Regions from separate parts of the Streptomyces sp. NBC_01166 genome, predicted to be linked through region 2. Evidence: riboswitches for the same ligand, from Rfam matches in the RefSeq annotation. Region 2 holds a riboswitch; the other holds the start of a gene.
What was found. A riboswitch is a leader RNA that binds a small molecule or an ion and turns the genes downstream of it on or off. The one in region 2 is predicted to bind S-adenosylmethionine.
Positions count from the first base shown of each region.

Region 1 (6,676 bases), 2.3 Mb from region 2:
GTCACTCATGTCTCACATGACGCGTCAGACGCGCGAAAGGCGCTTCAGGAGCAAGGCGGACGCGACCGGCCGCGCGCCGGCCTTCGCTACGCCGTCGGCCACTTCGCGGTCGGTGGAGACCACCACGACGGGCCTGCCCGACGGTTCGGCGCGCGCCAGTTGCCGGATCAGCTCGTCCGCGGTCACGCCCGCCTTGCTGAAGAGGACGCGGACCCCGCGGGGTGGTGCGAGCAGGACCGGGGCGGCCAGTTCGGCGCCGTCGAAGACGCAGGTCATCTCGGCCCCGGTCTGTGCCGCGAGGACCGAGAGGCCGCCCAGGAGGCGCAACCGCTGCTTCTCCAGCGGCATCTGCGGATAGCCGGTCTTGGTGACGTTGTAGCCGTCGACGATCAGATGCGCCTGCGGCAGGGCGAGCAGCTGGTCGAGCAGCGCCGGGTCGGTCTCCGAAAGGGCCCTGGCGGCAATGTCCTTCGGTGACATCCGGCCGGGTTCCACAGCTTCGACGCTGTCCGCGGGGCGGAGCGAGGAAGGAGGCAGGGCCAGTTCGCGGCGGAGACCCTGTGCCGCGTCGAGCACGGTGTCCAGGAGCAGCCGCAGCCGCATGTCCTCGACCGAGCGCCCCTCCCTGGCCGCCCGGCGGCCCGCCTCGACGGAGGCCTCCGCCTCGGCCAGCCGCGCCTTGAGCCGGCGGGACTCGCTCTCGGCCGCGGAGACCTGGGCCGCGGCCTCGGCCCGCACGGCGTCGGTCTCGGCGCCCGCCTTGCGCAGAGCCGCCTCTCCGCGCTTCACCTCACTGAGGGCGCTGCGCAGTTTGCGGTGGAGGGAGTCGGTCTCCTTGCGGGACGCGTCCAGCTCCGAGCGCAGCCGTTCGGTGTCGGCCCTGGTCTGGCCGCGGGCGCGGTCGAGCTCCTCACGCAGCCGCTCCAGCTCGCGCCTGGTCTCCTCGTCCGCACGCTCGGCGTGGGCCCGCTGGACCTCCTCGCCGGCCGCGGACACCAGCTTGACCCAGCCGGCCGGCCGCAGCACATAGGCGGCGGCCGCCACATCGACGGGGTCGGCGGCGGCGGGCGGGGCACCGGACGCGAGGGCGTCGGCCAGCTCCGGCTGGCTCTGGCCGATCCGCTCACCGATGCGCCGGCGGAACACCGGGTCGCTCTCCAGGGCCGCGGCCATCGCGTTACCCGCGAACTTGGCCCGCCTGCTCGGGGTGAAACGGGCGTACTGCCGGAGCTGGGCGGGGAGTTCGCCGACGGTCAGACCGCCGAACGCGTCCGAGACCAGCGCCACCACCTTGCGGCGCACGCCCTCGGGCAGCGGACGGTCGAGCGACTCCGCGGTGCCGTCGGCCGCGTCGGCCGGTCCGGCGCCGCCTGTCGGCTGCTCCACCATCCATCACCCCAATGTGTCTGTCCGCACTGCCCCGTCAGGAGTCGGCACCAGGCCTGTCGACCAGTTCGATCTGGTCCACGGCGTTGCACCAACGACAGCGCACCGACTCGATGGTCTCACTGACCACCTCGCGCTCCTCGATACTCGACTCCCCGGCCAGGTCGAGATGCACGTACTCCACGACCTTGGAGGAGCGCGTCACATCGAAACGGGTCAGGTTGCCGCAGAGCGTGCAGCGCCAGCGGGTCCCGTCCGTCGGCTGGGGAACCGTCGTCATCGTTGCGTCCTCTTTCGTCGTTCGTCGAGTCTCGTGCGTGCCCAGGCTTCGATCTCGCGGTGCGCCGTCGAACTGCGGATGTCCTGCTGTAACCCTACGGCCTTGCGCATACCTATCGGCACGGCGAGGCGGTCTGTCCCGTTCTCGCCCGGTGCGTCATGCTCTGTGCGTGACCTATCGGCGGGAAGTCCACTGGCGGAGGCGGGCCGGAGAGCTCCGGGCGGCGGCCGCGGCGGGCGGCGCCCCGGTCACGTACGGGCTGATAGCGCTCTGCTGCGCGGTGTTCCTGATCAGCCCGCTCTCCGGGTTCAACCCCGTCCACGGCAGCGCCGACGCGCTGCTGGCCGCTCAGGCCGGGTATTTCGAGCGGTGGGGCGTGATCCCCACCGAGCTGATGGAGGGCTCGGCCCACGCGGCCCTGACCCCGCTGACCGCGCTCTTCGTCCACGGCAGCTGGCTGCACCTGCTGGGCAACATGCTCTTCCTCTACGTGTTCGGCGCGATGGCCGAGGAGCGCATGGGCCGCACCGAGTTCACCTTCTTCTATCTCGCCTGCGGCTACTTCGCCCTGGTGGCCTACGCGGTGGTGCACGCGGACTCCGACCAGACACTGGTCGGCGCGTCGGGGGCGATCTCAGCGGTGCTCGGCGCGTTCCTCTATCTCTTCCCCCGGGCCCGCGTCACCAGCCTCTTCCCCTTCCTCTTCTTCCTGCCGCTGCGTTTCCCCGCCTGGATCGTGCTCGTGTTCTGGTTCGTCCTGCAGTGGCTGGCGGCGCGGAGCGCGGGCAGCGGCCCGGGCGTGGCGTACCTCGCGCACGTGGCGGGTTTCGCGGCCGGGTTCCTCTACGCCTGGGTGCGGTTCCGGGGTACTAGAGTGAAGTCTCCAGCCACGGCCACTGAGGGAGAAAGCCAGCCGTGATCACCGCGATCGTGCTCATCAAAACCAGCGTGGACCGGATCCCCGAGATCGCCGAGGCCATCGCCGCGCTGGACAGTGTCAGCGAAGTCTTCTCGGTCACCGGTACGTACGACCTGATCGCCATGGTCCGGGTCGCCCGGCACGACGATCTGGCCGATGTCATCCCGGGCCGGATCAGCAAGATCCAGGGCGTCGAGGGCACCGACACCCATGTGGCCTTCCGCACCTACTCGCAGCACGACCTCGAGGCGGCCTTCGCCATCGGTCTCGACGCCTGAGACGGCGTACGGCTCCGGCCGGGGACGGGGCGACACGCCTCCCGTTCCCGGCCGGAGCCGTGTCCGGACCCGCTCAGACCTGCGCGGCACCCCGGTCGGGCACGCAGCGGCCCTCCTCGGTGCGGTAGCTCCAGCGGGCGCCCTTGCTGACGAGCTCGCGGACGGCGCCCAGGAACCTCTCGATGTGCTCGTCCGGCGTGCCGGCGCCGAAGCTCACCCGGATGGCGTTGAGGGACCTCTCCCCCGGCGCGGCCTCCGGCGCGCCGCACTCGCCCGGCTCCTGCGGCTCGCTGCCCAGCAGGGTCCGCACCAGCGGGTGCGCGCAGAACAGTCCGTCGCGCACCCCGATGCCGTACTCGGCGGAGAGCGCCGCGGCGAAGTGCGAGCTGTTCCATCCCTCGACCACGAAGGAGATGACGCCGACCCTCGGGGCGTCGTCGCCGAAGAGCGAGAGCACCTTGACCTGGGGGACGTCGGCGAGCCCCTCACGGACCCGTGTCACCAGCTGCTGCTCCCGGGCGACCAACCGGTCGAATCCGGCCTCGGTCAGGGCCTTGCAGGCCGCGGCGATGGAGTAGACGCCGATGACGTTGGGCGATCCCGCCTCGTGCCGGGCCGGGGTGGTGTGCCACTCGACGTCCACACCGCCGTCGGTGCGCCGGGCGACCTTGCGGGAGGCGCCGCCACCCGCGAGGTACGGCTCCGCGTCCACCAGCCAGTCGGCGCGGCCGGCGAGGACGCCCGAGCCGAAGGGCGCGTACAGCTTGTGCCCGGAGAAGGCGACCCAGTCGACGTCCAGCTCGGCGATGTCCACCGGGTGGTGGGGGGCCAGCTGCGCCGCGTCGAGCACGATCCGCGCCCCGTGGGCGTGGGCGGCTGCGGCCAGTTCCTTCACCGGCCACAGCTCACCGGTGACGTTGGACGCGCCGGTCACGCAGACCAGTGCGGGACCATTGGGCTCCCGGCCGGCCAGCGCCCGCTCCAGCGTGGCGACCGCCTGGCCCGGGGTGCGCGGGGCGTCGAGGTAGGTCACCCGGGCGTCACGCCAGGGCAGCAGCGAGGCGTGGTGCTCGGTCTCGAACACGAACACCTCGCAGCCGGCGGGCAGCGCGGCGGCGAGCAGGTTGAGGGAGTCGGTCGTCGAGCGGGTGAAGACCACCTGGTCCTCCGCGCGGCAGCCGAGGAACTCCGCCACGGTCCGGCGGCTGTTCTCGAACAGGTCTGTGGAGAGCTGCGAGAGGTAGCCGGCGCCGCGGTGCACGCTGCCGTAGTACGGGGCGTAGGCCGCCACGTCCTCCCAGACCCGCTGGAGCGCCGGGGCGCTGGCCGCGTAGTCGAGGGCGGCGTAGGTGACGTCTCCGCCGGTAACGAGCGGAACGGTGACATCGGCGCCCAGAACCGGCAGCGGGGCACAAATGGACTGGTCGACGGCAGCGGTGGAGACAGACATGGCGAACTCCCGTAAAAGGCAGGCGAGATCCACGCACCGGCGGCCCGACAGGACGCAGCAGTGCGGGGAGAGAAAGAAAAAAGGGGTGTGCGGAGGAGGGCCTAGAGCCCTATCGCATTCGCTTGCTCACAGAAGACTCCCTGGGACCAGGACCCCAAGGGGTGGCATCCAACGATGCCGAGGGGCCCGCGCTTGCCACAGACCTCGCTGCCTGCGGCCTGGTCTTCACCCGGGGCACCCCGCCACGGACGGAGGGTTGCCGGACAGCGGGCCGGGGCCGTAGTCGCTGTCACTCATGACCTGCGCAGCATCTTGCCATACCCACGGCGACGCGCAAGGGCGCAGTCCGCGATCCGGACTGCGCCCTTGCTCACAGCCTGCGCCCTCAGGCGTTGCTGGCCGCCACCCAGCGCTCCAGCGCGCTCCTGGCCGCGCCCGAGTCGATCGACTGCGCGGCCCGCGCGATCCCGGCCGAGAGCTGCTCGTCCAGCGAGCCCTCGCCCGGGTCCAGCGCGACCAGTGCGGCAGCCGAGTTGAGCAGCACCGCGTCGCGTACGGGGCCGGTCTCCCCGTCGAGCAGCCGACGGGCCACATCCGCGTTGTACGAGGAGTCCGCGCCGCGCAGCGCCTCGACGGGGACCAGGTCCAGGCCGACGTCGCGCGGGTCGAAGGCCTGCTCGCGCACGGTGCCGTCGCGGACGATCCAGACCCGCGAGGTCGCCGTGGTGGTCAGCTCGTCGAGGCCGTCGTCGCCCCGGAAGACGAGCGCCGAGTTCCCCCGGTCCGCCAGCACCCCCGCGACGATGGGCGCCATCTTCGGGTCGGCGACCCCGATGGCCTGGGAACGCACCCGGGCCGGATTGGTGAGCGGGCCCAGGATGTTGAAGGTGGTCTGCGTGCCCAGCTCCTTGCGCGCCCTGGCCGCGTACCGAAGAGCGGGGTGGAACTTCACGGCGAAGCAGAAGGTGATGCCCGCCTCCTCGGCCACGGCCACGACGCGCTGCGGCGTGAGTTCGAGGTTGACGCCGAGCTTCTCCAGGACGTCGGAGGCACCGCTCGCCGAGGAGGAGGCCCGGTTGCCGTGCTTGACGACCTTCGCTCCGGTCCCCGCGACGACGATCGCCGACATGGTGGAGATGTTGACCGTCTTGGCCATGTCGCCGCCGGTGCCCACGATGTCGACCGTGCGGCCGGGCACCTCGATGGTGTGGGCGTGCTCGTACATGGCGCGGACGAGTCCGGTGACCTCGTCGACGGTCTCGCCCTTGGCCCGCAGGGCGACGGCGAAGCCCGCGATCTGCACGTCCGTGGCCTCGCCGCTCATGATGCGGTCCATGGCCCACGCCGTGTCGTCCGCGCCCAGGTGCTCGCCGCGCAGCAGGGGGGTCAGTACGCCGGGCCAGGTACGGGCCGCCACGCTGTCGCCGCCGTCCGGGGTCACAACGTTCATGGTCCGCTCCTGGGGGTCCACAGCCGATACAAGGGATACCTCCCACCCTATCCAGGCCCGGGGGCAGCGAAGAGCCCCGTCCATCGGATGGACGGGGCTCCTGCTGTGGCGGTCAGCTGAGGTGATCAGTGGTGGCCGTGGCCGCTGGTGATCTCCTTGTACTCCTCGGCGGTGGGCTTGGCGATCTGGTTGTCCTCGCCGTAGTAGCTCTTGCTGAGCCTGGCCCGGAGCTTCTGCAGCGCCGAAGGCTTGCGCTCGACACCGTTCTCGTCGACCGTCGGGCCGATCTCGACCGGCTTGTACTGCTCGTGCGCGGTGAGCGTGTGCAGCTGGCCGGGGCTGAGCGGCTCGTGGATCTCGACGAACTCACCGTGCGGCAGGCGCTTGATGGTGCCGGACTCGCGCCCGTGCAGCACCTTCTCCTTGTCGCGGCGCTGGAGGCCGAGGCAGATCCGCCGGGTGACGACGAACGCCAGGACCGGGCCGACGAAGAAGGCGATCCGTACGAACCAGCTGATCGCGTTGAGCGACAGGTGGAAGTGGGTCGCCCAGATGTCGTTGCCGCCGCCGATCAGCATGACGAAGTAGATCGTCACCCAGGCGACGCCGAGACCGGTACGGGTCGGAGCGTTGCGCGGACGGTCCAGGATGTGGTGCTCGCGCTTGTCCCCGGTGATCCAGGACTCGATGAACGGATAGAGCGCGAGTGCCCCGAGGACCACACCGAAGAGGACCAGCGGGATCAGCACGCCGAGGACCAGCGTGTGGCCCCAGAGGTTGATCTCCCAGCCCGGCATGACACGGACGAAGCCTTCGGCGAAGCCCATGTACCAGTCCGGCTGGGCGCCCGTGGACACCTGGTCGGGACGGTAGGGGCCGAGCGCCCAGATCGGGTTGATCGAGGCGATGCCCG
Region 1 covers NZ_CP108613.1:2,380,794-2,387,469, forward strand. The annotation lists gene OG379_RS10975 (NYN domain-containing protein) at 25-1,386, opposite strand; gene OG379_RS10980 (hypothetical protein) at 1,424-1,666, opposite strand; gene OG379_RS10985 (rhomboid family intramembrane serine protease) at 1,818-2,585, shown strand; gene OG379_RS10990 (Lrp/AsnC family transcriptional regulator) at 2,582-2,863, shown strand; gene OG379_RS10995 (aminotransferase class V-fold PLP-dependent enzyme) at 2,937-4,313, opposite strand; SAM riboswitch class IV at 4,497-4,614, opposite strand; gene trpD (anthranilate phosphoribosyltransferase) at 4,699-5,763, opposite strand; gene OG379_RS11005 (cytochrome bc complex cytochrome b subunit) at 5,889-6,676, opposite strand, start outside.
Region 1: linked by a shared signal. The riboswitch ahead of OG379_RS10995 (aminotransferase class V-fold PLP-dependent enzyme) and the one ahead of thrC (threonine synthase) in region 2 are both predicted to bind S-adenosylmethionine.

Region 2 (6,676 bases):
ACGCCGCCGGCCAGCTTCGCGAGGCGCTCCTGGAGCTTCTCGCGGTCGTAGTCCGAGTCGGAGTTCTCGATCTCGGCACGGATCTGCTTGACGCGACCCTGGACCTGGTCGCTCTCGCCGCCACCGTCGACGATGGTCGTCTCGTCCTTGGTGATGACGACCTTGCGGGCGGTGCCGAGCAGGTCGAGACCGGCGTTCTCGAGCTTGAGACCGACCTCCTCGGAGATGACGGTGCCACCGGTGAGGATGGCGATGTCGCCGAGCATGGCCTTGCGGCGGTCACCGAAGCCCGGAGCCTTGACGGCGACGGACTTGAAGGTGCCACGGATCTTGTTGACGACCAGGGTCGACAGAGCCTCGCCCTCGACGTCCTCGGCGATGATCAGCAGGGGCTTGCCCGACTGCATGACCTTCTCGAGCAGCGGAAGGAGGTCCTTCACGTTGCTGATCTTGGAGTTGACGATCAGGATGTACGGGTCGTCGAAGGACGACTCCATGCGCTCCATGTCGGTGGCGAAGTACGCCGAGATGTAGCCCTTGTCGAAGCGCATACCCTCGGTGAGCTCGAGCTCCAGACCGAAGGTCTGGGACTCCTCGACGGTGATGACGCCTTCCTTGCCGACCTTGTCCATCGCCTCGGCGATCTTGGCGCCGATCTCGGTGTCGGCGGCGGAGATGGAGGCCGTCGAAGCGATCTGCTCCTTGGTCTCCACGTCCTTCGCCTGCTCCAGCAGAGCGGCGGAGACGGCCTCGACGGCCTTCTCGATGCCACGCTTCAGAGCCATCGGGTTGGCACCGGCGGCGACGTTGCGCAGGCCCTCGCGGACGAGCGCCTGGGCGAGAACGGTGGCGGTGGTCGTACCGTCGCCGGCGACGTCGTCCGTCTTCTTGGCGACCTCCTTGACCAGCTCCGCACCGATCTTCTCGTACGGGTCCTCGAGCTCGATCTCCTTGGCGATGGAAACACCATCGTTGGTGATCGTGGGCGCGCCCCACTTCTTCTCGAGGACGACGTTACGGCCCTTGGGGCCGAGGGTGACCTTGACGGCGTCGGCGAGCTGGTTCATCCCGCGCTCGAGACCGCGCCGTGCCTCCTCGTCGAACGCGATGATCTTGGCCATGTGAAGTGGTCCTCCCGGACAGGGGTGGATTTCTCCGGACCGAGTGGCGCCCGCGACGGACGGCCAGCGTGCTCAGTGGTTCCTTGCCCCACCGGGCCTGCGGGCCTCACCGGCCCGGTCCAAGTTTTCTGTCACTCTCACCTGGAGAGTGCTAACGCCAATGATTAGCACTCGACCCCTTCGAGTGCAAGCGCCTTCGGAGAAGGCTCGCTGGAGGGGCGGTGGTCGGGCGACGGGTGGGCGCAGGCGTCACCCCTCGGATGTGGACAACCTTCGGGGTGGACGAGGACGCACGTGAGGCCCGTACCCCTGGCCGGGGTACGGGCCTCACGTGCGTGAGTAGTGTCGTTGGCCGACCGCGCCGAGCTCAGCCGACGGCGAGCTTGACCATGTCCGCCTGCGGCCCCTTCTGGCCCTGCGAGATCTCGAATTCAACTCGCTGACCCTCTTCGAGGGTGCGGTACCCGTCCATCTGGATCGCGCTGTAGTGGACGAAAACATCCGCACCACCGTCGACCGCGATGAAGCCGTACCCCTTCTCCGCGTTGAACCACTTGACGGTGCCCTGAGCCATGCCTAACTCCCCTATTACTGGCCCTTGCACGAGCACCGCACTTCGCGGGCCCGGGTCAGAACTCACCCTCCGACAGGAGAGGGTGGCGTGCGCCGGAACGCGTCGACCGCGGCCGAATGTATCTGCCCAACTGCCCTCTGCAACAGGTCAATCGGACGAGAATTCTGGGCACAGGTGACCGCACGCAATGGGGGGATTCATAGGATTCCAGGGCAAGTCGGGCCTGACAAAGGCCACTTATGCCACAAGGAGTTCACTTACTTTGGCTGCTTCTTGTCGCGGCCGGGCGCATTCTCATATGCGGGCGGCATGCGCAGCGGCGGGGACTTCCCCAACTGTACCGTGCTCAACCATGCAGAATGGCCCCCTCCGCTTCTCTCGCGGAGGGGGCCATATCGTTCACGCTGTGCGGTCGGGCCGCCGGTCGGGGCCGTGACCGTGCGGGGAGATCAGCCTCCGGCGACGGCCGGGATGATCGAGACGCCCGCGCCGTCCGGGGTGACCGCGTCCAGGCCGCCCTCGAAGCGCACGTCGTCGTCGTTGACGTACACGTTGACGAAGCGGCGCAGCTTGCCCTGGTCGTCCAGGACACGGGCGCCGATGCCCGGGTGGTTCTGCTCCAGGGACGCGATGACCTCGGAGAGGGTCGCACCCTCGGCCGGGACCTCGGCCTGACCGCCCGTGTAGGTGCGGAGAATGGTGGGGATACGGACCTTGACGCTCATGTGGGTGCCTTCCTTCGGTCTCGGGTGTCAGTTGGCGGCGGCGAGGCCCGCGTCGCGGAACGCGTCCAGGCTGGGCCGGATCGTCGCCGACAGGCCGGTCGTGGGGGCGACCGCGTCGAGCGTCTTCAGTCCGTCGCCGGTGTTCAGCACGACGGTGGTGAGGGACGGGTCGAGCAGGCCGGCGTCGATCAGCTTCTTCGTCACACCGACCGTCACCCCGCCCGCGGTCTCCGCGAAGATGCCCTCGGTGCGGGCCAGCAGCTTGATCGCGTCGACGACCTGCTCGTCGTTCACGTCCTCCACGGCGCCGCCGGTGCGCCGGGCGATGTCCAGGACGTAGGGGCCGTCGGCCGGGTTGCCGATCGCCAGGGACTTGGCGATGGTGTTCGGCTTCTGCGGACGCACCACGTCGTGGCCGGCCTTGAAGGCGGTGGAGACCGGGGAACAGCCCTCGGCCTGGGCGCCGAAGATCTTGTACGGCTTGTCCTCGACGAGGCCGAGCTTGATCAGCTCCTGGAGGCCCTTGTCGATCTTCGTGAGCTGCGAGCCGGACGCGATCGGGATGACGAGCTGGTCGGGCAGCTGCCAGCCGAGCTGCTCACAGATCTCGTACGCCAGGGTCTTGGAGCCCTCGCCGTAGTACGGCCGGAGGTTGACGTTGACGAAGCCCCAGCCCTCGCCGAGCGGGTCACCGATGAGCTCCGAGCAGAAGCGGTTGACGTCGTCGTAATTGCCCTCGATGCCGACCAGCTCGCCGCCGTACACCGCGGCCATGACGACCTTGCCCTGCTCCAGGTCGTGCGGGATGAACACGCAGGAGCGGAAGCCGGCGCGGGCGGCGGCGGCGCCCACCGCACCGGCGAGGTTGCCGGTGGAGGAGCAGGAGAGGGTGGTGAACCCGAAGGCACGGGCGGCCTCGACGGCGATGGCGACGACACGGTCCTTGAAGGAGTGCGTCGGGTTGCCGGAGTCGTCCTTGACGTACAGACCACCGGTCACGCCCAGCTCGCGGGCCAGGTTGTCGGCCTTGACCAGCTTGGTGAAACCGGGGTTGATGTTGGGCTTGTCCGCGACGTCGGCGGGGACCGGCAGCAGCGGCGCGTAGCGCCAGATGTTGTTCGGGCCCTCGGCGATGCGCTTCTTCAGCTCTTCGGGGGAGCCGCTCGGCAGGTCGTACGCCACTTCGAGCGGCCCGAAACAGGACGCACAGGCGAAAATGGGACCGAGCTCGAAACGCTCGCCGCATTCGCGGCAGGAAAGTGCCGCGGCGGGACCGAGGTCCACTGCGGAGGTATTGGTGTCGGCTGCAACTGTCTGCACGGCCATGATGGCGGAGGCCCTTTCTCCTCATCTTCCTTGCGACGTATTTCGCCACAAGACGGAATTGGCACCTTCCCCACCGTGACCTCGCGGTCGGCAGGAGGGTTGCCGGGACTTCAACGGGCCGTTCCCTCAGTCCCTCTGGATGAGCGCTATGGCACCGGACCATGGATCCGGGCGTTTATTCGCGGACCGACCCCGACATGCGAGGGCCATCCGCGTTGTTCAAGACTGTAACCGAAGCACCGGACGGTTGAGATAGTCGTCCGAACCGCGAGATGGATCACATACAGGGAGTATCGACCGTGCTGGAAGAGGTGGAACGCTGGCTGACCAGGCGTTCCTGGTCTGCTGCCGACCGCCCGCTGGACCGGCTCACGGCCGCGCGGGCGAAGGATCCGCGCCGCTCGCGCGTGAGCGTCGTCCTGCCCGCGCTGAACGAGGAGGCGACGGTCGGAGCGATCGTCGCGGAGATCCGGCGCGAGCTGATGGAGAAGGTCCAGCTCGTCGACGAACTGGTGGTGATCGACTCCGGATCCACCGACGCCACCGCCGACGCGGCGCGGCTGGCCGGTGCCCGGGTCGTGCACCGGGACGCGATACTCCCCCGGATCCCCGCCGTCCCCGGCAAGGGCGAGGTCCTGTGGCGATCACTGCTGGTGACCAGCGGGGAGATCGTCTGCTTCGTCGACGCGGACCTCAAGGACTTCTCGGCCGAATTCGTCTCCGGGATCGTCGGCCCGCTGCTGACCGACCCCTCGGTGCACTTCGTGAAGGCCATGTACGACCGGCCGCTGGGCGACGCCGCAGGTCAGGGCGGCCGGGTGACCGAACTGGTGGCCCGCCCGCTGCTCAATCTGCACTGGCCGAGCCTGGCCGGCTTCGTCCAGCCGCTGGGCGGCGAGTACGCGGTGCGGCGTTCCCTGCTGGAGCAGCTCCCCTTCCCCGTCGGTTACGGAGTGGAGCTGGGCCTGCTCGTCGACGCGCTGCACACGGTCGGTCTGGACGCGCTGGCCCAGGTCGACGTCGGCGTACGCAAACACCGCCACCAGGACGGCCAGGCCCTCGGCCGGATGGCGGCCACGATCTACCGGACGGCGCAGCTGCGGCTCTCCCGGGGGACCCTCGTACGCCCCGAGATCACCCAGTTCGACCGGGGGCCCGACGGATTCGTCCCGCACACCCATGCGGTGGACACCGAGGAACGCCCCCCGATGCGCGAGATCGCGGAGTACGCCTCGCGAAACGCGGCGTAACGGTTCTTCCCGCCCGGCTCCGCACACGCTTCACGTTTGGAGGCTTCCCGAACGGGCTAGGTTCGGGTACATGGTCTCCGAGCACGCTGCCCAGGTACTCGTCGCGTCCAACCGCGGCCCGGTGTCGTACACACGTCGGGAGGACGGCACGCTCGACTCGAAGCGGGGCGGGGGCGGGCTCGTCTCCGGCCTGAGCGCCGTCGACGACAAGCTGTGGGTCTGCGCCGCCCTCGGCGACGGCGACCGCGAGGCGGTCCGGCGCGGTGTCTCCGAGCCCGGCGTCCGGATGCTCGACATCGACGCAGGGGTCCACGCCGACGCCTACAACGGCATCGCGAACTCCGTGCTCTGGTTCGTCCACCACATGATCTACGAGACGCCGGTGGAGCCCGTCTTCGACGCGGAGTTCCGCCGGCAGTGGGCCTCCTTCGAGGCGTACAACCAGGCCTTCGCCGAGGCGCTCGCCGAGGAGGCGGGCCAGGGGGCGGCGGTCCTGGTGCAGGACTACCACCTCTCGCTGGTCCCCGGCCTCCTGCGCGAGCTCCGGCCCGACCTGCGGATCGGGCACTTCTCGCACACCCCCTGGGCGCCCGTCGACTACTTCCGGCTGCTGCCCGACGACATCGGCGAGCAGCTGCTCAACGGCATCCTGGGCGCCGACCGCGCCGCGTTCCTCACCCGACGCTGGGCGGACGCCTTCATCAGCTGCTGCACGGAGATCCTCGGCGGCACCGGCCGCACCCGGATCGGGGTGCACGGGCTGGGCGCCGACGGGGACTTCCTGCGCCGCCGCTCCCACGAGGCGGACGTGGACGACCGCATGGAGCTCCTGCGGGAACAGGTCGGCGCGGACCGCCGCACGATCGTGCGGGTGGACCGCACGGAGCTCTCCAAGAACATCGTGCGCGGTCTGCACGCCTACCGTGCGCTGCTGGAGGAGCGCCCCGAATGGCGCGAGCGCGTGGTGCACATCGCCTTCGCCTACCCCTCCCGGCAGGACCTCACGGTCTACCGCGACTACACGGCGGAGGTGCAGCGGGTCGCCGACGCGATCAACGCGGAGTACGGCACCGAGGGCTGGACCCCGGTCCTGCTCCACGTCGACGACGACTTCGCCCGCTCCCTGGCGGCGTACCGGATGGCGGACGTGGCCCTCGTCAACCCGATCCGCGACGGCATGAACCTCGTCGCCAAGGAGGTCCCGGTCGTCTCGGACCACGGCTGCGCGCTGGTGCTCTCCCGCGAGGCGGGGGCGTACGAGGAGCTGGGCGAGGACGCGATCGTGGTCAACCCGTACGACGTGTCGGCCACGGCGGCGGCGCTGCACGAAGGGCTCACGATGGACTCCGACGAGCGCGGCGCCCGCTCGAAGCGCCTGGCCGCCGCCGCGACCGCGCTGCCCCCGCAGCAGTGGTTCCTGGATCAGCTGGACGCGCTGAAAGAGGCCCCTAGCCCCGGATGAGGTGCTGGGCGAGGGAGTGGAGGAACTCCGCCACCGCCGCGGGGCCCGGCAGCACCAGGTCGGCACGCTCGGCTAGTTCGGGGACCTCGGTGCCGCTGCACACCAGGAGGCCCGCCGTGCCGCGGGTGCGGAGCTTCTCCACGGCCGCGTAGGCGGCGAGGTCGCCGAGGTCGTCGCCGGCGTACAGCACCGTCTCGGCGCCGACCTCCTTCACGTAC
Region 2 covers NZ_CP108613.1:4,707,802-4,714,477, reverse strand. The annotation lists gene groL (chaperonin GroEL) at 1-1,121, opposite strand, end outside; gene OG379_RS21705 (cold-shock protein) at 1,489-1,695, opposite strand; gene OG379_RS21700 (MoaD/ThiS family protein) at 2,145-2,420, opposite strand; gene thrC (threonine synthase) at 2,448-3,746, opposite strand; SAM riboswitch class I at 3,765-3,892, opposite strand; gene OG379_RS21690 (glucosyl-3-phosphoglycerate synthase) at 4,046-4,996, shown strand; gene OG379_RS21685 (trehalose-6-phosphate synthase) at 5,067-6,458, shown strand; gene otsB (trehalose-phosphatase) at 6,445-6,676, opposite strand, start outside.